2 regions of the Desulfitobacterium dehalogenans ATCC 51507 genome follow, and region 1 is predicted to be linked to the other one. Evidence: riboswitches for the same ligand, from Rfam matches in the RefSeq annotation. Region 1 holds a riboswitch; the other holds the start of a gene.

Evidence for each region. Region 1 has a riboswitch for thiamine pyrophosphate ahead of thiC (phosphomethylpyrimidine synthase ThiC). Riboswitches for the same ligand answer to the same signal wherever they lie in the genome.
Region 2: it holds a riboswitch for thiamine pyrophosphate, as region 1 does, so the genes downstream of both, DESDE_RS03640 (thiamine-binding protein) here and thiC (phosphomethylpyrimidine synthase ThiC) in region 1, are expected to answer to the same signal.

The regions. Positions count from the first base shown of each region.
Region 1 covers NC_018017.1:2,035,957-2,047,806, forward strand. The annotation lists gene DESDE_RS09760 (4Fe-4S binding protein) at 1-601, shown strand, start outside; gene DESDE_RS09765 (hypothetical protein) at 739-1,737, shown strand; gene DESDE_RS09770 (FAD-dependent oxidoreductase) at 2,112-3,812, shown strand; gene DESDE_RS09775 (hypothetical protein) at 3,916-4,833, shown strand; gene DESDE_RS09780 (3-deoxy-7-phosphoheptulonate synthase) at 5,048-6,076, shown strand; gene DESDE_RS09785 (LysM peptidoglycan-binding domain-containing protein) at 6,073-6,741, opposite strand; TPP riboswitch at 6,901-7,013, shown strand; gene thiC (phosphomethylpyrimidine synthase ThiC) at 7,082-8,380, shown strand; gene thiM (hydroxyethylthiazole kinase) at 8,425-9,228, shown strand; gene thiE (thiamine phosphate synthase) at 9,219-9,860, shown strand; gene thiD (bifunctional hydroxymethylpyrimidine kinase/phosphomethylpyrimidine kinase) at 9,878-10,666, shown strand; gene DESDE_RS09810 (alpha/beta fold hydrolase) at 10,817-11,611, shown strand; gene DESDE_RS09815 (ABC transporter ATP-binding protein) at 11,809-11,850, shown strand, end outside.
Region 2 covers NC_018017.1:762,699-774,548, reverse strand. The annotation lists gene DESDE_RS03655 (ABC transporter ATP-binding protein) at 1-319, opposite strand, end outside; gene DESDE_RS03650 (ABC transporter substrate-binding protein) at 322-1,338, opposite strand; gene DESDE_RS03645 (ABC transporter permease) at 1,370-2,152, opposite strand; gene DESDE_RS03640 (thiamine-binding protein) at 2,121-2,417, opposite strand; TPP riboswitch at 2,507-2,613, opposite strand; gene DESDE_RS03635 (TPM domain-containing protein) at 2,677-3,468, opposite strand; gene DESDE_RS03630 (LemA family protein) at 3,551-4,108, opposite strand; gene DESDE_RS03625 (undecaprenyl-diphosphate phosphatase) at 4,152-4,988, opposite strand; gene DESDE_RS03620 (TOBE domain-containing protein) at 5,328-5,534, opposite strand; gene DESDE_RS03615 (2-oxo acid dehydrogenase subunit E2) at 5,640-6,488, opposite strand; gene DESDE_RS03610 (universal stress protein) at 6,857-7,279, shown strand; gene DESDE_RS03605 (diacylglycerol/lipid kinase family protein) at 7,291-8,214, shown strand; gene DESDE_RS22355 (hypothetical protein) at 8,253-8,657, shown strand; gene DESDE_RS22350 (sulfite reductase subunit beta) at 8,698-9,396, shown strand; gene DESDE_RS03590 (YkvA family protein) at 9,518-9,958, shown strand; gene DESDE_RS03585 (DUF2974 domain-containing protein) at 9,988-11,190, opposite strand; gene DESDE_RS03580 (hypothetical protein) at 11,384-11,850, opposite strand, start outside.

The DNA.
Region 1 (11,850 bases):
CTTGTTGGCCATTGAAACCGGTTTAAAGGTTACCTCCCGGCGTGATTTATTCGTATCCTTAATCAATAAAGGACAGCGGTTGGCGGGGAAAGGGACCGGCGGAACAAACACCTTCCCGGAGGAACACGATAAGAACATGCGCAACAGCTGTCTGCCGGGTTGGCAGCGGCGTCTTGGCGAAGTGCTGCAGCAAAACAGCAGCAATAAAGACAGCGCCCATCCGGCCTACTGGCCCACCATCAAAATCAATGAGCAATGTGTGAACTGCGGGATGTGCAGCCGTTTTTGCCCTTCCGGAACCTTGCAGATCACAGTTAAAGAAGGTGAGTGCAATCACCTGTTTACCAGCGGCTTCTGCCTGGACTGCCGGATCTGTCAATTGTTCTGTCCCCGGGGGGCTATAAGCAGGGACCGGGAAAAAGTCAAAAGGCCTTTTGAAGTGTTGTCCATCGCCAATAATTCAAACACGACTTGCCAGATTTGCGGGTCTGCAACCGCTCATCGCGGCAAAAATTTATGTTATTGGTGCGAGCAGGAGGCTGCCAGCGATCAGGAGCTAAAGAGTTCTTTCCGAAAAATGTTCTCAATAACGAACAATTAAATGAACCAACCCGTCCTCTGTGTTTGGTTGTTTCAGAAATAGTGCAGTATAGTCAAACTAAATGGATGATATGGCTCTCCTTCGGAGAAACTAGGAAAGTTGTTAAAACTATGCCGTTTTTGAGGAGTACTGCAGCCATGACAGGTTCAACACTCACCATTCTGCTTAGCTTTGGGACAGGGATTTTGTCCCTGGTAGGGCTTATGTCCATCTTTATCTCCATGAACAGTCAACACAATGTGCAGCGCAGCCGGGAGATCCTCTGGACCTTGGCTGCCCTGCCCTATGAGAGGAATTTATTTCATGAGAAAGGCTCGATTGGCAAGGAAGTCTTTCGCCACTTCATTATCTATGAACAAATTATCAATCAAAAGCATGGTTTTTCCAAGATTATCATCCAATTTGCACAATATGCCCTGGGGTTTTGCATCCTTATCTGGACCACTATGGGCTTTAGTCTGATGTTCTCGGAGCGCCCTCTTTTTGAAAAGATATTCATCTTCAGTGGCTGGCTTTTGACAGTTTCCTTTACCCTTTACTTTATCCTGAAAATCTTTGAGGAACTTAAAAGTACCAGTAAGGTAGGACGCCTGCCTGCTGTAGAAGAAATCGTGGATGCCGATCGTGTCAACTCAGGGATAAGCGTGGTGACATTAGCCGCCATCTCTTCCTGTATTCGCATGGTGGATTCAAGGGTCTATTTAGGTTTTCCGCTACCTTTTAAAAACCTACGCATCAATCTTTCCTTTTTCGATTCCAAAGAGGGGGGCCTTCCCGACATTGGTTCCCGTCTGACCTTTAAAGAGTGCATGGAAAGCTACACACCCCTCGACCCGGAGAAGTTTGAAATCTTGGAAGATGACTACTGCTGGTATCTGATCAAGATTCTTGATCATCATAAAAACGGACACAAAGATAGTTTGATTACTCTGGAGGTTCTAAGCCTGCAGGGCTTGGTGACCGTTGAATTCTATATCGAAGAGTTCTCTGGCCAAAAGAATACCAGCTTAAATATTTACCCCTATTCTTTTGAAGAGCGCTTTATTAATCGGGTAAGCACCTTAGATCCCTTTAGCATTAATCAAATAAAGAGTAGTACAGAAGTGAAAGAAGAAGTGAACTCTTGCTTGAATTAATGGATTTGCTATCAAACAATGTAGAAAAGAAAATTATTATAACTAATCCCATATATATTGTGTGAAACTTTTAACTAATCAGGGTTGACTTTTCTATAGCTCCTGGTGTATGGTCATTAATGTAAATCTTCGTGTTAATAAAAATTTCCAGATAGTAAAAATCTCCCCTAAGCACCTCAAGATCAATTATTTTTAAACTCAAATATTAAAACGCGACGACAATCCTCAGCATCGTATGTGAAAATAAGATCAATCACTAGTTCCCGTCGGAGATAAGCTAAGGCTTATTCTATTAAACTTTATCTAAAGGAAGGTGGTGCTGGAGGTAAAGGACGTAACAGCGGGTACCTAAAAAATATAAGGGAGGCTTAAGAATGTCTAAGGAAAAGAAAGAAGAACTGAAAAGGGAAAAACTTTCGCGTAGAGATTTCTTAAAGAACGCGGGTATTATGACTGCGGGTACGGCCGTAGGTGCCGGCTTCCTGCTCTCGGGCTGCAGCCAGGGAACACAAGGGGAAACTGCAAAACCTCAAGCTGCTGAAGCAAAGCCCTGGCTACCGGAAAAATGGGATAAGGAAACGGATGTCGTCGTTGTAGGTACTGGCTGCGGTCTAGCTGCTGCTATTGAAGCAAAAAATGCCGGATCAGATGTTATCGTCCTTGAAAAAAATGATTGGGCCGGCGGACTGTATAAAACGGCAGGGGGTCACGCCATCCTTGGTGGGACACGGATTCAGAAGGAAGGAGGAATACAGGATAGCCTGGAAGATTGGTTTGAAGATGAAATGAAAGCCAGCGGATACCGTGGGGTACCTGAGCTGATTCGTACTTATGTAGAAAGAGGACCGGAACTTATCGAATGGATGGAATCCATGGGCTTTAAATGGTACGCCACTGTGGGGAATTCTAGTCCGGAAGTTCATCGTGCCAATCGTTCCCACTATCCGGCAGCCAATCCGGGAGTATACGATGCTAAAGCCAACAATCCCATGAGTTTTGGCTTGGCCTGGACCACAGTCTGGGAAAAAAAGCTTCAGGAAATGGGTGTTCCTATCCTTTTCAAACACCGGATGAGGAAGGTTTACCGGGAACCCGGTGGTCCGGTTCTGGGGATATCCGTAGAAACTCCGGAAGGCATGATTGCTATTAAAGCCCGTAAAGGCGTCATACTTTGTACAGGAACCTGGACGGATAACTACCGCATGGCTCAGGCTTGGGACCCACGGGTCGTGGGACCGGATTGTTTTGGGGACGGAGGTACCCCGGCCGACGGAACACTGTTTGTCGACAGTGCCGGTGACGGTCATTTCGCAGCTGCTGAGATTGGGGCCGGCTTCAGCGATATGTCCTTTACTTCATACATCTATCTCTTCTATGGTTCTCGTTCATACTGGGGTTGGGAACCGCCCGATTTCAAAACAGCAGCTTATTACGCCGATGGAAAGGGAATTTCGCGTCCTGCCGCCTTCTTTGAGCGGGTTATTTTGGTAAAAAACGATGGTTCCCGTTATATTAATGAAATAGAGGGAGCGAAGAAAGCTGACCCGGCCAAAGGTGAAGCCGGCGGTCTGAACGAAAACCCTGAATGGCCCTACACAGCCAAATACCTTAGCCTGCCCCAGCCTCGAAATGTTTGGGCGATAGCCGACTCTGACAGTGCTGCAGCCTTGAAATGGCCAATTGAGGACTTGAAGAATCCGAACCCCAAGAAGGGGCTTATGTTTGATCCGGCCTGCATCGCTATCGCCGACAGTATTCCCGAATTGGCGGAAAAAATGGGTATTCCAGTTGCGGAATTGGAGAAAACCATCAACCGTTACAATGGTTTCGTCGATGCAGGCAAGGATGAGGATTTTGGCAAAACCACTCTATTCAAGATTGCCAAACCGCCTTTCTACGGGCTGAAAGCCTCCTTGATCCGTCATACCCAACGCAATGGTATCCGTGTTAATACCAAATCCCAAGTCATTGAACAGGCCGACCAACTGCTGGATACAAAGGCAAAGCAATTGATGGAAGCATTTCCATTGACCAGGAAAAAGTCATTCCTCATCTCTATGCCGCAGGTGAGTTAGGGAATGCCATGGGCTGGAGACGTCCACACGGTTCCTTGGGGAACTATGCCACCGTCGCCCGCATTGCTGGGGAGAATGCGGCCAAGGAGACGTCATGGGGGTAATGGCACATCAAGTAATTCTTGAGATTGTTGAGGCTCCCTTTACGGCAATAAATCCAGGAGCTTTTATTATTATAAAAGCCAGAGTGACTTGTCCTATGCGATGCAATTTTAAGGCCGATAAAGTCCGAATCATTAACCATGATGGAAAGGTGATTAAAGAAGCTCCACTGGTTATCCCTATGGGCACGGCCTTTGAAACGGATCCGATAGTCCTTAAAGCGCCGATCTTGGCAGGAAGCTTTACCTGGAAGGCTTGTTATTACGAGCAAGAGAAAGAAGGAATCACCCACCTGGAGACTTCGGTTCCTGTTTCCTTTACAGTAAAGCCCCTTCACATGACCGGCATAGCCATCTGGGATGTGCCCTCACCCGTAGTGGCCAAGGAAACTATGAAATTCAAGGTTGGGGTGAAATGCTCTGCGGATTGCCGGCTCACCGGTCAAGTGATCAAAGTCTATAATCACAAAAACAGGGAAGTGGCTACAGCAAAACTTGGCGATAAACCTTGGGCGGAAACTCAAGCACTCTATTGGACAGAGGTGAAATTACTGGCCCCTGATCAAGCAGGCAGCTACAATTGGCAGGTAAAATTTCCTGAGCAGGATAGGGAGACCCCACACCTGGAGACAGAGTCCTCCTTTAGTTTCAGAGTGGCGAACCCGCCTGAATGTACCGTAAATGTAAAAGTAATGGACGGGAAGGATAGGACCCCTATTCAAGGAGCTGCCGTAATACTTCACCCTTACAAGGGGGAGACGGATGAACAAGGAAAAGCCTGCTTTGAGATAACAAAAGGGGAATATCAGCTTTATGTAGGCGGGCTAAATTCCTATGAAAGCCGGCAAAGCAAAATAATTGTCCAGCAAAGCACATATATGGAAGTAGAGCTGGAGAGTTCAAACTTTATGGGAGATTAGGAAGATAGAGGAAAGAAAGTTACATAACAAAGCAGGCCTTTGAAAAATAGTTTAAGGCCTGCTTTGTTTTAGGAATCATACCAGCTATTATAGAAAAAATAAATTTAAAAGAATTGTTATATACAAGGTGTTTTTTCTTGCGATTCTTATAGAATAAATCTATACTTGTAATTATATCAGTTTTCTATATAGAGGATAATAGGGGTGGAGAACTATGAGTATGAATTTTATCAAAAAATTACCGCCGGCGGAAGAAATTATTGCCCACTTGCCTTTGAGCAAGGAGGTTACTGAACTCCGGGATAAACGAGTGGAAGAGATGAGAAAGATCCTGACCAATGAAGATCAACGATTCATGTTGATTATTGGTCCTTGCTCCGCAGATCATGAGGATCCCGTTTGTGAGTATATTGAACGATTAGCCAAAGTGCAGGAAAAGGTCAAAGATGCCATCCTGATCGTGCCCAGGATCTATACCAATAAGCCACGCACCACAGGAGAAGGCTATAAAGGAATGGTTCATCAGCCGGATCCGGAAAAAGCACCGGATATGTGTGAAGGTATTAAAGCCATTCGCCGCTTGCATATTCGCGCCGTATCGGAATTTGGGATGCCGGCTGCTGATGAGATGCTCTATCCGGAGAACTATAGTTATCTCGCAGATGTCTTAGGGTATGTTGCCATCGGAGCCCGTTCCGTCGAAAACCAACAGCATCGCCTCACGGTCAGTGGCGTTGAACTTCCGGTGGGGATGAAAAACCCCACCAGCGGCGATATTACCGTCATGTTTAATTCATTAATTGCTGCCCAAAGCGACCATTCCTTCATCTATAATGGGTGGGAAGTTGAAACCACGGGGAATCCATATGCTCATGCCATTTTAAGGGGAGCAGTAAATGCTAACGGGGAAAATATCCCCAATTACCATTTTGAAAATCTCATTCAGACTGCCCAGGAGTATGAGCGACTCGAATTAGCCAATCCAGCCATTATCGTGGATGTGAATCATGCCAACTCCATGAAGCGCTATTACGAACAGCCGCGTATTTCCCGGGAGGTACTGCTCAGTCGCAAGTACGATTCCTTGCTGAAGAAAATGATCAAAGGCTTGATGATCGAGAGCTATCTGGAGGAAGGCCGGCAGGGCATCGGGGAAAATATCTATGGGAAATCCATTACAGATGCTTGCTTAGGTTGGGAAAGTACGGAGAAATTAATTTATTTTATAGCTGAGAATGTTTAACCACCGCAATGTTTAGCCAGACTATCCCGGAACAGGCGGAGATGATGTTCTTCATCCTTGATAATACGTGCTAAGAGCGCTTGGATGTAGGGATCCTGAATCTGCTGAATATGGTTCCGGTAATTGTGGATGGCTGCTTCCTCGGCCTGGATATCGGCGCGCAGCTGGGCACAAAAATCAAAATCGTGATAACTCACATAGAGAGGGGTCCAAGGCTGCTGGCAGCCATCCCAATAGCGGGCATTTCCTCCTAAGAGCAGAATCGTTTCTCCTAACATCTCCAGATGCTTCATCTCAATGATGCTTATCCCTTCTTGCAGAGCAGCAACCTCGCTCCAAGCGGGGTGAGTATCCATCTGCATATGATGATGGACATACTGCATTATGGCGGTAAGCTCGCTGACTTGGCCGGCATAATCGTCATACAGGAGCTGGGCATAGTATGGGTTTTCGCCTAACACTTTAATTTCAGGATAAGGTTCATCCACACGGTATTTCTCATAGGACTGGGGGCGGGACTTGTCAGGAAGTTTGATGACTTGACCTGGAAAAATGAGAGTAGGGTTTTGTATCTGGGGATTAGCTTGTTGCAGCTCTTCTAAAGATAGACCATGTTTTTGCGCTATGAGGTAGAAAGTGTCCCCGGGTTGAACGGTATAGTCCATTCGCATTCCCTCCATTAGTATTCCGTAGGTAACACATCCGAGTTTGATCCTAATTATTAATGCCTATGTCAGGAATTTAAGCATTATAACTGTTGGTCATAGAAGGTGCTCTTTTAATGTCTTATGACTTGTGCTATACTTTAACTAGAATTACAACTGCATAATCACTAGGGGGGCCGAATAAGGTCGGCTGAGATAAAGGACCGAAGAATCCTTTGACCCTTAACCTGATCTGGGTAATGCCAGCGTAGGGAAGGTGGACAATAACATGCGTTTATTAGAATACAGACCTACCTGGGTCTGTATTTTTTTTATTTTACATAAGAAAGGTGTGGTTTAATTGACACAATTGGAAGAAGCAAGAAAAGGAAATGTTACTACGGAAATGGCCAAGGCGGCTGAATTGGAGGGAATTACGGGGGAGGAACTGAGGCAAAAAATCGCCATAGGTGAAGCGGTTTTACCCTGCAACATCAACCACAAGGGTCTTCAGCCCATCGCTGTCGGTAAGGGCTTATCTACGAAAGTAAATGCCAACATCGGAACTTCCGACACCTATCCGGAGTTAGCCAATGAAATGAGAAAACTGGATGTTGCTCTGGCGGCTGGTGCACATTCCATCATGGATTTAAGTACAGGCGGAGATATCGATGAAGTCAGAAGAACCATTATCCGGCACTGTCCGGTCATGGTTGGAACGGTTCCTTTATACCAGGTCATGGTGGATACGCATCAGACCGGCCGGGGCTTAGTGGAAATGACGGATGAGGAAATATTCGCCGGGATAGAAAAACATTGCCAGGATGGAGCGGATTTTATTACGGTTCACTGTGGGGTAACCTTAGAGGTCATTCAGGAGCTCAAGGAGCAGGGACGGGTGATGGATATTGTTTCCCGGGGAGGTTCCTTTATCACCGCCTGGATGCTGCATCATAAGAAACAAAACCCTCTTTTTGAGCAGTACGATCGCCTGTTAAAGATTGCATTAAAGTATGACGTTACTTTGAGTTTGGGAGATGGCCTGCGGCCAGGTTGTTTAGCCGACGCCACAGACGGTCCCCAAATCAAAGAGCTGATCACTTTGGGGGGCTTGGTCAAACGGGCCCAGGAAGCAGGAGTACAGGTTATGGTGGAAGGCCCCGGACATGTTCCCTTAGATCAAATTAAAGCAAATATGCAGTTGGAAAAAACCCTCTGCCATAATGCCCCTTTCTATGTCTTAGGCCCTTTGGTTACCGATGTTGCTCCAGGATATGACCATATTACATCTGCCATTGGGGGAGCCATCGCGGCTTCCAGCGGTGCGGACTTCCTCTGTTATGTAACCCCTGCTGAGCATCTTGGCTTGCCCACGGAAGAGGATGTTAAGGAAGGGGTCATTGCCGCCCGTATCGCGGCTCATGCAGCAGACCTGGTTAAGGGGGTTAAAGGGGCTTGGGAATGGGATCTGGAAATGGCTAAAGCCCGCAAGGCTCTGGATTGGACAAAACAAATCGAGCTTTCCATCGATCCGGAAAAAGCGGGGCGAATGCGAAAGGAAAAAAATGAAGACAACCAGGAACGCTGCACTATGTGCGGCAAGTTCTGCGCCTATCAATTAATCAGCGACTATATGGGAACCCCTTTTAAAGGATGTTAAAACGATCTTTTGAAAATCAATCTTAATGAAAGAAGGAGAGAGTTATGAAAGAAAAGTTGATAGAAGCTCTTCAAGCCGTCAAACAAAAAACTCCCTTGGTCCATGCTATTACCAATGTTGTTACAGTCAATGACTGTGCCAATAGTTTGCTGGCCATTGGAGCATCCCCTGCCATGTGCGAAGCAGTGGATGAGGTGTTTGAATTCAGTCAGATTGCCAGTTCCCTGTATCTGAATTTCGGAACGTTTACCCAGGAACAGGAAATGGCAGTCTATCTGGCTACCCGGGGAGCGGATTTAAAAGGGATTCCGGTGATCCTTGATCCCGTAGCCTGCGGCGCCATTCCCCGTAAAAAAGTGACGATTGAAAGATTGCGCCATTTTGGCCGGTTTACGGTTATTAAAGGAAATTTGGGCGAGATAAAGGCTTTGGCCGGGCTGGAAGCCAGGGTCAGAGGGGTGGATTCTCTTGATGAAGGAAAGGATGGTCTGGAAGCTTGTCAAAGTCTGGCCAGAGCGTACGGGTGCGTAGTAGCCGCTACGGGCAAGGTGGATATCATTACTGACGGAAAAAATTCCTGTTTTATTAAAAATGGAACCGAGATGCTGACCCGGATTACTGGGGCAGGCTGTATGGCGGGGGCGTTGGTGGCTGGTTTCTGCGGGGCTTATAAAGATGCTTTCTGGGCAACGGCAGCGGCCTTGATGACCATGTCTCTGGCGGGAGAATTGGCCCAGGAAACATCCGGTGGGGTACTGCCGGGAACTTTCCGGGCTCACTTGATTGATCAAATCAGCCTGGTGGATGGGGAACTGATGGAGAAAAGAGGGCGGGCGCAATGGCTGTAGATTATAGCCTTTATTTGGTCACGGACCGAATTTTAGTAGGGTCGAAAGATTTTTTACTGTCCCTTAGAAAAGCTTTGGAGGGTGGAGTGACCTTGCTCCAACTGCGGGAAAAGGAGGCGAATTCTCGGGATTTTTATGAAATTGGGTTAAAAGTAAAAGAGATGGCAGCTGAGTTCCGGGTACCTCTGATCATCAATGATCGGGTGGATCTGGCCCTGGCCCTGGATGCCGATGGGGTGCATATAGGTCAAAAGGATCTCCCTATCGAAGTGGTCCGAAACATGATCGGCTCCGACAAAATCCTCGGCTATTCTGTTTCCAGCCTGGAAGAAGCACTCTGGGGGGAGAGGCTGGGAGCGGATTATCTGGGGGCCGGCCCGGTCTTTCCGACAGGGAGTAAAAAGGATGCTTCAGAGGCAATCGGTTTAGCAACCCTTAAAAAAATCAAAGACAGTGTCAATCTTCCGGTTGTCGGCATCGGCGGCATCGGACCGGCAAACCTCAAGGAAGTGAAAGAGACAGGGATTGACGGCATCTCCATAATTTCAGCAATTCTAAGTCAGGAGGATCCTTATGCTGCCGCAAAGGGTTTGGGGGATTTATGGAAGAGCAGGGAGATCAATGAATATTGAAAAGAGGAGGGATCGGGTTGAAAAATCTTTTAACCATTGCCGGCTCGGACTCTAGCGGCGGAGCGGGTATCCAAGCGGATTTGAAGACTTTTTCTGCCTTAGGGGTTTATGGGATGAGCGTCATAACCGCGGTGACCGCTCAAAATACTCTGGGGGTGGATGAGGTCGCCGAGATAGGACGGGATATGGTTAAAGCTCAAATCGACGCAGTTTTCAGGGATATCCCGGTGCATGCCGTAAAAATAGGAATGGTGTCCAATCCGGAGATCATCGAACAAATCGCCCTATCATTGAAAGAATGGAAGGCCTCCAATATTGTCGTCGATCCGGTAATGATCTCTAAAAGCGGTTACTCTCTTCTAAAACCGGAGGCTGTGGCAACTCTGAAGCAGGAATTGATCCCCATGGCCCGGGTCATTACGCCTAACCTGCCTGAAGCCTGCTGCCTGCTGGATATTGAAGCCCTAGCTGAGGAGGGTATGGAGCTTGCTGCTCGGGAGCTCCATCAATTAGGGCCAGATAGTGTTCTTATTAAAGGAGGACATTTAAAAGGAGCTGCCAACGACCTTCTTTTTGACGGAGAGGATTTTTCCTGGTTTAAGGCACCCCATTTAAACCAAAAGCATACCCATGGCACCGGATGTACCCTTTCATCAGCCCTTGCGGCTCATTTAGCCTTGGGCTATGATCTAAAAACAACTGTACAAAAATCAAAAGATTATCTTTTTGGAGCCATCGAGCACGCCCTTCCCTTGGGGCATGGTGTTGGGCCGGTGCACCATTTTTATCGAATAGCTTATCGGTAGACTGGAAGGATCATCACCATAAAGCCTACAGACCAAAGTCCGATTTTGGACCGAGGTCTGTTTTTTATTGACTTGGTGTTATCCGCTTTGTTTGCGGATAGAATAGGAGTGAATCCTTGATTTTATATTTCCGGTAGATGAGGTAAGCCAATGCCTATAGTAACTCTCTCCGATGGAAAGCTCCATTACTTGGATCGTGGAACAGGTAAGCCCCTTGTCTTTATTCATGGACTTGGAGCGAACCTGAGCTTCCATGACCCGCAAATTGAGTTTTTCAGTCGGACTCACCGGGTCATTTGCCCTGAGTTACGGGGCAATGCCCGGTCCAGCAAACTCACCGGCCCTATCCACAAGATCCTGGACATCCAGTGTCAGGATGTGGCAGCCTTAATGGAGCATTTGGGTATTGAGCGAAGCGTTTTGGCGGGCACGTCTTACGGCGGTGTCTTATGTTTTAACTTTGTTCTTCGTTATCCTGAGAAGGTTTCCGGGTTGATCATTGGGGATGCTCTGGGAGACACTCAAATAAGCAGCTTCAGGGAAGCTCTTCTTATGTTCGTGCAATACATAGGGCTATGGGGGCTTTACCTCCCCAAGCCCTTGCTGATTTCTATGGTGAAGCATCAATACAAACAATGGCCTTATGCACGGGACCATGTGGTGAACTTTGTCAGAGGTATGCGACGGACAGAATTTCTGCTTCAGCTTTTGGCAATGAATCGAATTGATTTTTCTCCTTATCTTAAGCAAGTAAGTTGCCCTGCCTTGGGAATTGTAGGAGAGCAAAATAAAGTGGGGGTGGGCTGGATGAAAAGTGCTATGAAGGAAATTCCTCACTCTTCCCTGGAAATCGTTCCTCATTCCTTGGATCCTACGAATCTGTGTCAGCCCGAACGATACAACTATTTAGTGAAAGAATTTCTGGAAAGACTGAACTATATATAAATGAGAGGGAAAGCTATCCATCTTCCTATGTCGTAATAAAATTATAGAATGATAACATTTATCATTTGGCTAGCGGAGATTTTTGTGCTAGGATAATTATGTCAGCGGTTTTGGAGGTTTATTGCCAGACCAGGGGAGCTGTACCAGGATTCTTTTCTAGATACGACAACGATTAGCAGAAAGAGTGGAGTTTCGAAGTGACTATTTTTAAGCGTTTTATCAGCTACTACAAGCCCTAC
Region 2 (11,850 bases), 1.3 Mb from region 1:
TCTTTTTTATTCCTCGGATAAAGAGAGGCAGTGCCACATTGTCCAACACGGTTAAGTGAGGCTGCATCAAATCCTTTTGCTGCATATAGCTTACTTTACCGGCCTGCCCTGTAATATCCTGAGCGTTGAGAAGCACCTGCCCGGAATCAGGGGTAAGGACACCGGCAATCACATTAAAAAGCGTGCTTTTACCAATGCCGCTCACTCCCAGGAGGCTTACCAGTTCCTTTTCACCAAGTCTGATATTGATATTTTCGATTGTTAATTCTCCCGCAAAACCCTTTGAGATGTTTCGCGTCTCAAGCCTTATCTTATTCATCTTTACTTGGGCAGATAGGCATTGGTAAAGCCTTGTCCTGCCTCAATCCTTTTGGAGATCAATTGATTATCCGCCATCCAAGTATAGAAATTATCCCAACGGGCTTGATCGATGAAGCCCCACTGCTCAACTTCAGCTTTATATTCCTTGGCCAAATACTTTTGGCTGGCAGTTATAAGGTCCAGATCCAATTCCGGGGCATGCTTGACAAGAATTTCAGCGGCTTCTTCAGGGTGAGCTATAGTGTATTCATATCCTTTGGCTACAGCAGCCAAAAAGTTTTTAGCTGTATCTTCATTTTCTTCTAAATATTTAGGACTGGCGGCAATAACCGGGGTGTAATAATCTAAGACAGGGTCAATATCCTTAAACGCAAAATAATTGGTGTCCAGGCCTTTGACTTCTGTAGCTATACCATCCCATCCATAATATACCCAGACGGCATCCACATCCGTTTTCAGGGCAGAAATCACATCCGTTACTGTATTAGGGATCATCTTGATGGCGTCATAGTTACCACCGTCTTTTTCGATAACTTGCTTGATAATAGCCTTTTCCACAGGAGAATCCCAAGTAGCGTAGACCTTGTTCTCCATTTCCTTCGGGCTGGTGATGTTATCTTCTTTAAGAGAGATAATTCCCGAAGTATTGTGCTGCAAAATAGTCCCTACAGCTACCATATCCAGCGGACTGTCCGAGGTAAGAGCAGCCGCAAGCTCTTCTTGGAAGGTTACGCAAAATTCAGCTTTACCGGCAGCTACCAGGGGTAATGCTCCTCCTTCAGGCGGTTGTACAATATCCACCTCAAAACCCGCTTCTTGGAAATAGCCCAATTCTTTAGCCACATAGACACCGGTGTGATTAGTGTTCGGCGTCCAGTCCAGGACAAAGGTGATTTTCTTATTCTCCTGTACACCTTGCTGTCCATTTCCACCGTTACCAGTATTTTGAGCACTGCAGCCGGCTATACCTAAAACCATGAAAACACTCATAACTATTGCAAAGAATCGTTTCTTCATCTCAACATTCTCCTTAAATACTTTTTGACTCTTACCCTTCATTCTGCTGTTCACCGATCTGTGCCCAGGGCATTGCTTTTCGTTCCAAGAGCTCCACACATTTCATAAGCACTAAGCTTAATATGATGATCAAAAAAATTACTGCAAACATTTTATCAAAGGAATAGGATTTTCTGACCCGGGTCATATATACTCCAAGGCCACTGTTTCCTCCCAGCCATTCGGCGATAACTGCACCGACGATAGAATAGGACACCGAGATGCGTAGTCCCGAAAAAAAACCGGGCAGGGCATTGGGCAGCTTAATATACCGGTAGATTTGCCACTTTTTAGCTCCCATAGCTCGCATAAGATTCATAGCGTCTTGGTCCGATGATTTAAATCCTCCTAAAAGAGCAATGGTCATAGGAAAAAAACAGGTCAAAACAATAAGAGTAATCTTTGGTGCCATATCGTAGCCCAGCCACAACACCAACAAAGGGGCTATGGCCACCGTGGGGATGGTCTGAGTGATTACCAAGATGGGATGGAACGCCTTATAGAGTGCATCGAAACGATCCATTAAAAGCGCAATCCAAAAAGCTAAAAGAATACTGAGGGCTAATCCCACGAAAGCTTCTGTCAAAGTGACCTGAGTGTGCTTCATTAGCTCAGGAAAAGAACCCACTAAGGCATGGATTACATCCCCAGGAGACGGAAGCATGAATTTGGGCACTACCTCAAAAAAGGTCACCAGGTACCAAAGGATGAGCAAAAGCAGAAGTACTGCCATTGGATAAAGCTTATTGGTGATGTTTTGTAACCTTTTCATCAATGGTCCAAATCCCGCCTTCCGGCTTATAGCTAATTTTTACATAGGACATAACACTGGGTGCCCCCTCCTCAATGCAGATCATCTGGCAGCGTTTGACTATCTCCATAAGTTGGTCATACTCCCCCTCGATGGTAGTCTCAAAAGGGCCCACATAGACATTGAGACCGGAGGATTTTATGTATTCAATGACCTTATCCACCACACGAATCACTTCTTGTCCTTCCACAGCCGGTAATACTTGAATAGCTACACTTGCATTAATCATTTCTTTTTCTCCTTCTTCCATTAATGTATTAAATAAAAAAACCTTCTGCAGCCAGAAGGTTTTTCAAACAATTCAGGGCATGGAGCCAGAAGCTCATGCATCTTAAGTCCCTCCGCTAGCATTACCTAGATCAGGTCGATGGGTCGGAAACACTCGTTTCCCTCTCAGCCGTTTTCCAGCTCCCCAGCACTATTCCCTTTTCTGTATCATAGCACCCTAATCATTAAAGTGTCAAGAATACTAAGCCTTACACTAAAGTTTACCAACGTCGCGTACTACCTCCGCCTCCGCCGGAACCTCCACCGCCGCCGAAACCTCCTCCACCGAAGCCTCCGCCTCCGCCGCCACCACGGCCACCTCTCATGAGCATACCAATAATCATGCCGAAGATAAAGCCATTAAAATAACGGTGATCAATATAAAATAGGCAGGCGATGCCGAAAAAGGCTAGGATTTTGACCCCAAGGGGTAAGGAACCCATAGTATCTGTTTCGTTACTATAATCGGACGAGGCGTACAAGGCTTGGGGAGAATCAATATCTATCGCCACTTGATACTCCTCCGCGACTTCCTGAACAAAAGCCCGATACCCATTCAAGATGCCTTGATTATAATCGTTCTCCTGGAAATATGGGAACATGTATTCATCTTGGATTCGACCGGTCTTTGCATCAGGCAGAGCGCCTTCCAATCCATACCCAACCTCAATTCGTGAAACTCGTTCATTAGGGGACACTAGAATCAGTAAGCCATTGTTTAGCCTTTTATCACCGATCCCCCATTCTCTTAAGATGGTTAGGGCGTATTCCTCCGGCTCATACCCTTTCAGATCGTTGACCGTAACCACCACGATCTGGGCTTTGGTCTTTTGTTCTAAAGCTGCCGAGTTTTGAACAATAGTCCGCTCGGTGCTTGTATCGAGAACATTAGCTTCATCCAGCACAAAAAAATCACGGGTGGGCTGCGGGATCGAAGGGGTAGCCGCCTGCAAAGGAGAAACTATCGTAAAGAAGAACAGTACCAATCCGGCAAGCAGGAGTTTCCTCTTCATGGGCTTCATTCCCTTCACTTAACCTATACCTGTTATATAATCAAATGTAGCTTGAGCTTTGACTGTGTATCTGGATAGGTTGTTACTTGGAAAAATCCACAGTCGGGGCTTCATGGGCATCCGCGTCAGCCTTAAAATACTCTCGCTCGTCAAAACCAAGAATTCCCGCATAAAGATTGGTAGGCAAATGTTTTATCTTTGTATTATAAGATTGAACCACATTATTATAGTCCATCCGAGCTGTAGTGATGCGGTTTTCCGTCCCTGCCAGTTCGTCCTGTAATGCCCGGAAATTAGCATCAGCCTTTAACTGGGGATAGCTTTCAGAGATAGCCAATAATCGGCTCAAAGCACTGCTAAGCGCTGCATCCGCCTCAGCGGCCTCTCCCACACTGCCTGCTCCGATCAATCGGGATCTGGCATCGGCTATATCCGTAAACACTTCACTTTCATGTTCGGCATATCCCTTAACGGTATTAACCAAGTTGGGAATGAGATCCGCTCTGCGCTGAAGCTGGTTTTCTACCTGGCTCCAACTGCTGTCCACAGTCTCAGAAAGAGTAACTAAATTATTATAACCAGACCCAAGGATCATAGCCAGAATAAGGATTATTCCTACGGGAATCAGCCATTTTTTCATTATGTTTCCCCCATTCACAATTTCATTCTTACTAATACAAAAACTAGCCTATAATAGTCCTAGCCGAGAAATACAAGAGCACAATCACACCTAATATGATGCGGTACCAGCCAAAGACCTTAAAATCATTCTTTTTAATATATCCCATTAAAAATTTAATGGAAATTACAGATACTATGAAGGCGACTACCATTCCTATTAATAAGATCATCAACTCCGGACCTGTAAAGCTAAAGCCAAACTTCAAGAGCTTAAGTGCACTGGCCCCAAACATGACGGGAATAGCGAGGAAAAAAGTGAATTCAGCCGCTACGGTTCGGGAAACTCCCAGCAAAAGGCCTCCCACAATCGTCGCTCCAGAACGGGAAGTTCCAGGGAATATGGCGGCAATCAATTGAAAGATTCCGATCATGAAAGCTGTCGTGTAAGTAATTTGTGATAACTGATTAACACGAGGCCTCTTTCCCTTATTGTAATTTTCAATGACAATAAAGAGAACTCCAAATAAAATCAGCATAACAGCGACGGTTTGATAGTTATAAAAAAGAGCGTTAAATACATCATCCCACAATATACCGATGACTCCTGCCGGAATACAAGCCACGATGATTTTAAACCACATTTCTATGGTCTCTTGCTTAATGGAAACCCCTCTATCGAAAGTAAAGGGATTAAGCTTCTTCCAATACAACAGTACAACAGCCATAATCGCTCCCAACTGAATGACCACAAAAAACATTTCCATAAATGCCTTAGACATATTCAGCTTAATAAATTCATCCACCAATATCATATGCCCTGTGCTACTGATGGGCAGCCATTCTGTAATTCCCTCTACAATACCCAGTAAAATCGCTTTAAAAATCTCTACAATTGCCATAATTCCTCCTATTACATTCCATTGATTTAAATACACCACGCCTATTATATCAATTCAGTTTCTGAATGGGTAGCCGCATTCCCCTCTTCAATATATGACGCAATCCATAAACGTATTATACCTGATCATGTCTAGCCTAGTCCTCAAGGATTGAGTACGCATTTATTAACTTTTTCTTAATTCGTACATGAAAAATCTTACAATAAGTTCAAGCCTATCAGATAAAAAGTGGAAGTTGCTTTCTGGATAGTAAAACAATTACCTCCTATGGTAGAGTTAAACTTCTATTCATAGGAGGTAATTAGCCGATTAAAAAGAAAGAAAAAACTTTTTTAAGAATTATTCAAGACCAATCATGACTGAACTTGCTTTGATAATTGCAATTGCATCATCGCCTACATTTAATCCCAAGGACTCTGCTGAATTCGAAGTTATACTTGCCGTGATTGACTGTCCGTTAATATCTAAAACTACTTCAGTTGACACGGGACCGTTTTTGATTCCAGTAATTTTACCTTTTAACTGATTTCTAGCTGATAATTGCATTAAATAGTGTACCTCCCTATTCAATAATCTGGACTAGTATGCGCACACTCGAAACATTGTAAACGAAATTTTATTTCTTGCCATCAGAACTGTCTTGACCTAATGCTAGTGAACATCTTCTTCCACCTTCTCCAGCCTTTCGTCAAGGAGATAAGGATTGGTTAGGTATTTCTTGACTAATTTAAAGGAATTGGAGTAGTAGAGTCCGTCACAGATGCGTTCGTCTAAGGCATAGCCGATCTCACAGCACTTTTTAACCACTACCTGCTCCCCCTCAACTACGGGTAGTTTTTTGACCTTCCCTAAGGCAACAAAAATCCCTGTAGTACCAAAATCGTAGAGATGATGATAAATAAAATCCAGATTAATCGATTTGAGATAGGTAAAAAAAAGCGAGGTGTGAAAAGGACTGGCTTCAATAATTTTTCTGGGCAATAGATTAAGCCGATCCATCTCCTTCAGCGTCCCTACTAGAAGCTTCACCAGGCCATTAGGCAAGGACATAATGCCACGTGCGATGGTATCCACATCATTGACGGTTCCTGCTGCACAACTTTCCTTTATGGTTCGATCCACTATCTCGACAATTTCTTCGATGCTTTCCAGGCCTGTAAAGAAGAATTTTACCGTTGTTTCTTCGCCTTCATCTTTTAAATAACGCTTAATAGCCATGGAAATAAGGATATCATGTCGAGCATAGATTCTATTGTTCATGACAAAGCGATTCAACTGTGGGCGTTGGGCAAGAACACGCACATAGACCCCAATGAATAGATGCAAGTAATTGAGCTCAATTCCTTGAGCTTTCTTTTCTTTAATATATTGGTCTATTTTATCCACAACAACGACTTGCTTATAAAAATTTTGTGCATCGCTTCGTCTGGTCATTATATGGGGAATAATCCTTACAAAAGGGCTTAGAGACTTAAGAAGCCTCCCATCACTTCGGCCCATCTAAATCCCCCTTTTATTTCCTAATTTGGTCTTCCTTTCATTAATTTCTCTAAGAACAAGACAATCCCTTCTTCCCTAATACATGTCATAATACAAAACTTGGCTAACCCTCTGATAGTTGTAATGAATAAAAAATGGCCGGACAAACTTAGGTTAAGCCCGTGCCATTCTCTATGATTAGTTTAGTGCTTTAAACATCCCGGAATCAAAGATATCATATGGGGTGGATCCTTTTCTCCTAGATTATTAGCAAAAAAATTATAACTTATACAGTCAGATAGTATAAAAAAGGTTTATAGTTTAACTTTTCTATGGGATGATATAAAATGAGGTAAAATGGACAAGCTTAATCAAGGAAGTGATTACATATGACAAAAATCCTGGTACCTGTAGACGGTTCTCCGAATTCTGACAAAGCCATTCGCTATGCTCTTACTCTGGCACGTTGCGAGGACGATCTTCTTATCTTTTTAAATGTTCAGCCCAATTATAACACACCCAATATAAAACGCTTTGCCACCCAAGAACAGATTAAGACTATGCAAGAAGAAGCCAGCAAAGAAGTTCTCGATCACTCTCTGGAAATCGCTAAAGATTCCATCGCATCCATCCATACGCTTCTGCGCACAGGTGACCCTGGAAGAGAAATCTGTAAAGAGGCTCAAAAAAGTGCCGTAGACAGCATTGTTATGGGATACCGAGGACTTGGTGCCGTTAAACGAGCAATCCTGGGTAGTGTAGCAACTCATGTTCTTCATGAAACAAGCTGCCCTGTTACCATAGTTCCTTAGAGGATAAGGTAATGAATAATAACCCATGGTTTGCTGTCGTCAACCCAGCATCGGCTAACGGACAAACTCGAAGAATCTGGCCCAAAATTTATAAGAGCCTTCTTGATCAGGGGATTAATCTTGAATTTGCATACACCACGGGACCAGGGGATGCCACCACTCTTACTCGGCAGGCCTTACAAAATTACGCGCAAATTCTCTCTGTCGGTGGCGATGGTACTCTTAACGAGGTTGTAAATGGATTTTTTGCCGATCAAAAGCTTATTAATCCTGAAGCAAGCCTTGCTGTTCTCTCCCATGGAACTGGGGGAGATTTTCAGCGCACCCTCAATCAAAAACGAGGGCTCCCATCCCTACTGGAAGTTCTTCAGCGGGAAAAAATCATCCCTATTGATTGTGGACTCGTTCAATATGAAGATGCCTCCGGTCAATTATACACTCGTTATTTTCTCAATGCAGCGGATGTGGGTTTGGGAGGAGTGGCGGTCAGCCGAATCAATCAGCGCAGCAAATTCCTCGGCGGCAAACTCTCCTTCCTCCTCGGTGGTATCCTGACCATCTTGACCTACGAAAATAAAAATATGAAATGTGTCATCGATGGAAAAGTCGTGGTCAATGGTCCAACCAATAGTATCTGGATTGGCAATGGGCGCTTTGTCGGAGGAGGGATGATGATTGCCCCTCATGCTGAGCTTGATGATGGCCTTTTCAATATTATTGTTCTCGGCGACCTCCCTATATTCAAAGTCTTGCGTCATTTGCCCAAAATTTATCAAGGTCACCATCTTGAGGTGCCGGGTGTTACAGTCTATCGCGGTAAAGAAATCTCCATTATTTCTAACCCTTCAGCTTACTTGGAGCTGGATGGGGAACACCTGGGATTTACACCCGTCCATTTTTCGTTGATCCCACAGGGGATTCGATTATGGACCTAAATACATGCTCTCATAAATAAACTACAGAGGTGTTATAGATGTCTTTATCCATTAGTGAAAAAGAAAAGATGATAAAAACCTGTGAAGAAATTCTCGACCGTTGTGATAAACCCTTTGTATGGGAAGATGATGGGATCTATGAATCAGAGAGAGCTAAAAGTCCTTTTAATCTTTTCTTACCCCAAGAGCAGATAGCTCAGGAATTAAGCACGTTGTTTGAAACCTTTTGCGGTACTCCCTATATCTACGATCAAGTAAAGGCCGTCTGCCATTTGGAAGCCGAATGGTATGAATATGGAACTTACGGCCTGGATCGAGACTTCACTCGGGTCTTAAGCCGTTACTCTCTGAAACCTGAATATGTGGAACAGGTTAAAGCACATTTTACACAGAGGCTCAAAGAGCTGCAAACTGATTCCTTTTCTTATGGTTCAAAACAATAATATTTGCTTTAGATAAGGTGATTAGAGAGGAGAAGTTTACATGTCCACAATTCCAGAACAGGCTGCCCTTTTAAAGGGTAAGGGGTTCCTTCTCAATAAAGATGGGGAGCATTTTTCCTGTAGGGTGGTCATTCCTGGAGGGAAAATGAATGCCCAACAATCCAAAAGAGTAAGCGAAATCTGTGAACACTATGGAAAAGGGTATTTCTACCTCACCCAAAGGCAAAATATCGAGATCCCTGGTATTCTATTAGATAACCTGGATGGGGTATCTCTAGCTCTCGCTGAAGTCGGTTTAAGCATCGGCTCTACAGGACCCAGACCAAGGCCCATAACCACCTGTAAAGGGGCTATATGCAAATTTAGCCTTTTTGACACTGAAGCTTACACCAGCCAACTTGATGAAAAGATTTATAAAGGGTATTATGACGTGACCCTGCCCGGTAAACTCAGAATCATCACCAGCGGCTGTTTTAATAACTGTTCCATGCCTCATGTGGGCTGCATCGGCATCATCGGTAAGAAAAAAGACCAAGTCGCCATCAGTCTTGGAGGGATGGCCGCTCGTAAACAATCCTTAGGTCGAGAAATCCAAGGTCTTTATACTTTAGATGAAGCTACCGGGATCATTGAAAAAGCGATTCAATATTATAAGGAACATGGCAATAAAGGTGAACGCTTTGCTCAAATGATTGAACGTATTGGCTTTGAAACTGTAGAGAAGGCTTTAATTGGCTAAGACAACCCCTTTACTGATAATTTTTGCTACCTAAAGGGAATGACACAGGGTCATTCCCTATTTTTTAATTACTTTGCCCTTATCATGGTATACTATGTTTAAGGCAAAGGAGGACAAAGGTATGCAGATTGGACAAAATCTTAAAGATAAGATTATGACAAAATTTAGACATTACCAAGAAGACGCCAAAAAGACCCTCCAAAATATCGACCTCACCCAAGATAAACTGAACGCTGTCTTTACTAAAGCAGAAAAACTAAACATTAACACGGCACCTATCCATAAGGTCTACCAGGATATCCTGTTATTGATTCAAATCGTCAAAGCCTATATCAGCAAAGAATATCAAGACATCCCCGCCGGATCCATTGTCGCTATCTTTGCCGCCTTGATTTATTTTTTATCCCCTATTGATATTCTTTTTGACTATATTCCAGGAGTTGGTTATGTGGACGATATGTTTGTCCTCGGTTTAGTCTTAAAGCAAGTAGACTCTGACCTGCAAAGGTTTCGCCTGTGGAAGCAAAGCGGAGATCCCATAGAATCCGCTCCGGAAAATTGAAGATAACCCGGCGCTTCATTGTGACCGGGTTATCTTCTGTCCTTTTTGTCTTGAATTGAATTGTGTATTTCAACAGTACTTCTTTTCTTTTTATTAGGTGTCCGTGCTAACAGAGAGGCCACATCGGCTTCAAAGGATGAAATCCATACCTTTTGCGTTTTATCAAAGAAAACTTTGAGGGTCTTCTTTAAATGAGATTTGGTCAAGGGATCTAAGGTTTTATAGCTCTTAATCATATCGTTAGCCAAGGATAGCTTTTTCTGGGACAGATCGCTGACCGTCATAGCCCCGGTGGCCTGAAGAATATCAAATAAAGCGTCTACGAATTCCGCTCTCTGCTCCATGGACAATTGATTAAGCCAAAGCCTTACAGTCCTGTTAAAATTCTTGCTCCCTTTGGTTAAACCTTTTTCATAGACGAAATGGGCGCCTCTTACCTCCCAAAAGAAAGCATTATGCTGCATAACGCTCAAGCCATTGCTGTTGACCGTAATGTACTCTTCCCCATGCTCAAGGAGCATCCCTACCACGGAGGATTTAGGAACAAAGGTGTGAATCCGGTCGAGGAGCCTCTGATATCCTTCCTGTTCAAGGACATGAGTCAAAAAACCTGGGCCATCATTGTTATACACTCCAATGATTCGATCCTGAACCTCACGTTCCATGGCCGCTGCAGCATAGACCGCCAGATTTCCGCCTTTGGAATGGCCACCTAAATAGAGCTTGCCCGAATATTTCCCTACGATTTTTCCCACATAGGAAATTGCATCCCTTTGGGCCTTGACTTCATCCCTAAAACTCATCTGAAAATCCTCTTTCCATCCGGCTAGGGTATCGTCTGTACCGCGAAAGGCAATAAAGTGCTCCTCTTGATTGATGGAAAAGACCGTCGCGGAAAATTGGTTGCAAATCTCATGATCCACCAGATTCACATAGCTGGATAACTGAACTTCTTTGAAGCGAGTCGTCAGTGAGGCTTTAATCAATAGTTTGGGTATCTCCCGAAAGAAAGGGTTGATACTATTCCGGAGCTTCTGATGGACAAGTCCTTTGAAGTACTGTTCCCCTGCCTCAGTCAAGGATATTGAATCCCTTGAATCCTCTGATGGGAGAATACCATCGAATTCAAGGTAAGCTAAGACTGAAAAGATTAAATTATCCACTTCATTAAATCCATCCTGAGCAAAGCTTAAATCCCCTCGCCAATCGAGATAATCAAATATGTTTTGCATAGGGCACCTTTTCTTCTTCACTTTTCTTGAATAGTGTAAACTCTTTGCTTAGTATGTCTTATTTTTGAATCTATTGCTTAGTCCTATTCTTCTATCTTATTCCTCTATCTTATTCTTCCTTCTTGATTAATATCCTTTTATCATGACTTTCCACCTGACTTTATCATTGGATTCTTGCCAATCAATACTCTTGCTACCCTCTGCCTACACTTCTAATGCTTTCCACTAATGCTGCCATTAAGCGGTGAAACCCCTGAGGATTCTGAGCCGGGACACGATAATGCTTATTAATCTCAATCTGGACAGCTGGAATCCCTAGTTCTCTAGCTGCAAAATTGGCTATTGTATTAGGGCCGGATGCTGCGAAATAGTCGAAGGAGATTTTTGAGAACCCGCAGTTCTGAAAGCTCCGTGCCAGGGTTTCATCTGTACATACTTTTCCGAGAAGGTTCTTCTTATTATTAGTCCCAAAATCTACGTCAAATTCCCTGTCTCGAGCTGCCCCATGGATATCCAGAAGGAGCTTGATTTTGCTTTGCTTGCACAAATAGGCAAGTTTCTCTTTATAGATACAAGGATTATCTACGTTCGGGTCTCCACCATAAAGTTTAGTGACTGCAATGGCATGACAACCCGTTAACTTATTCAACAAGTAGGCGA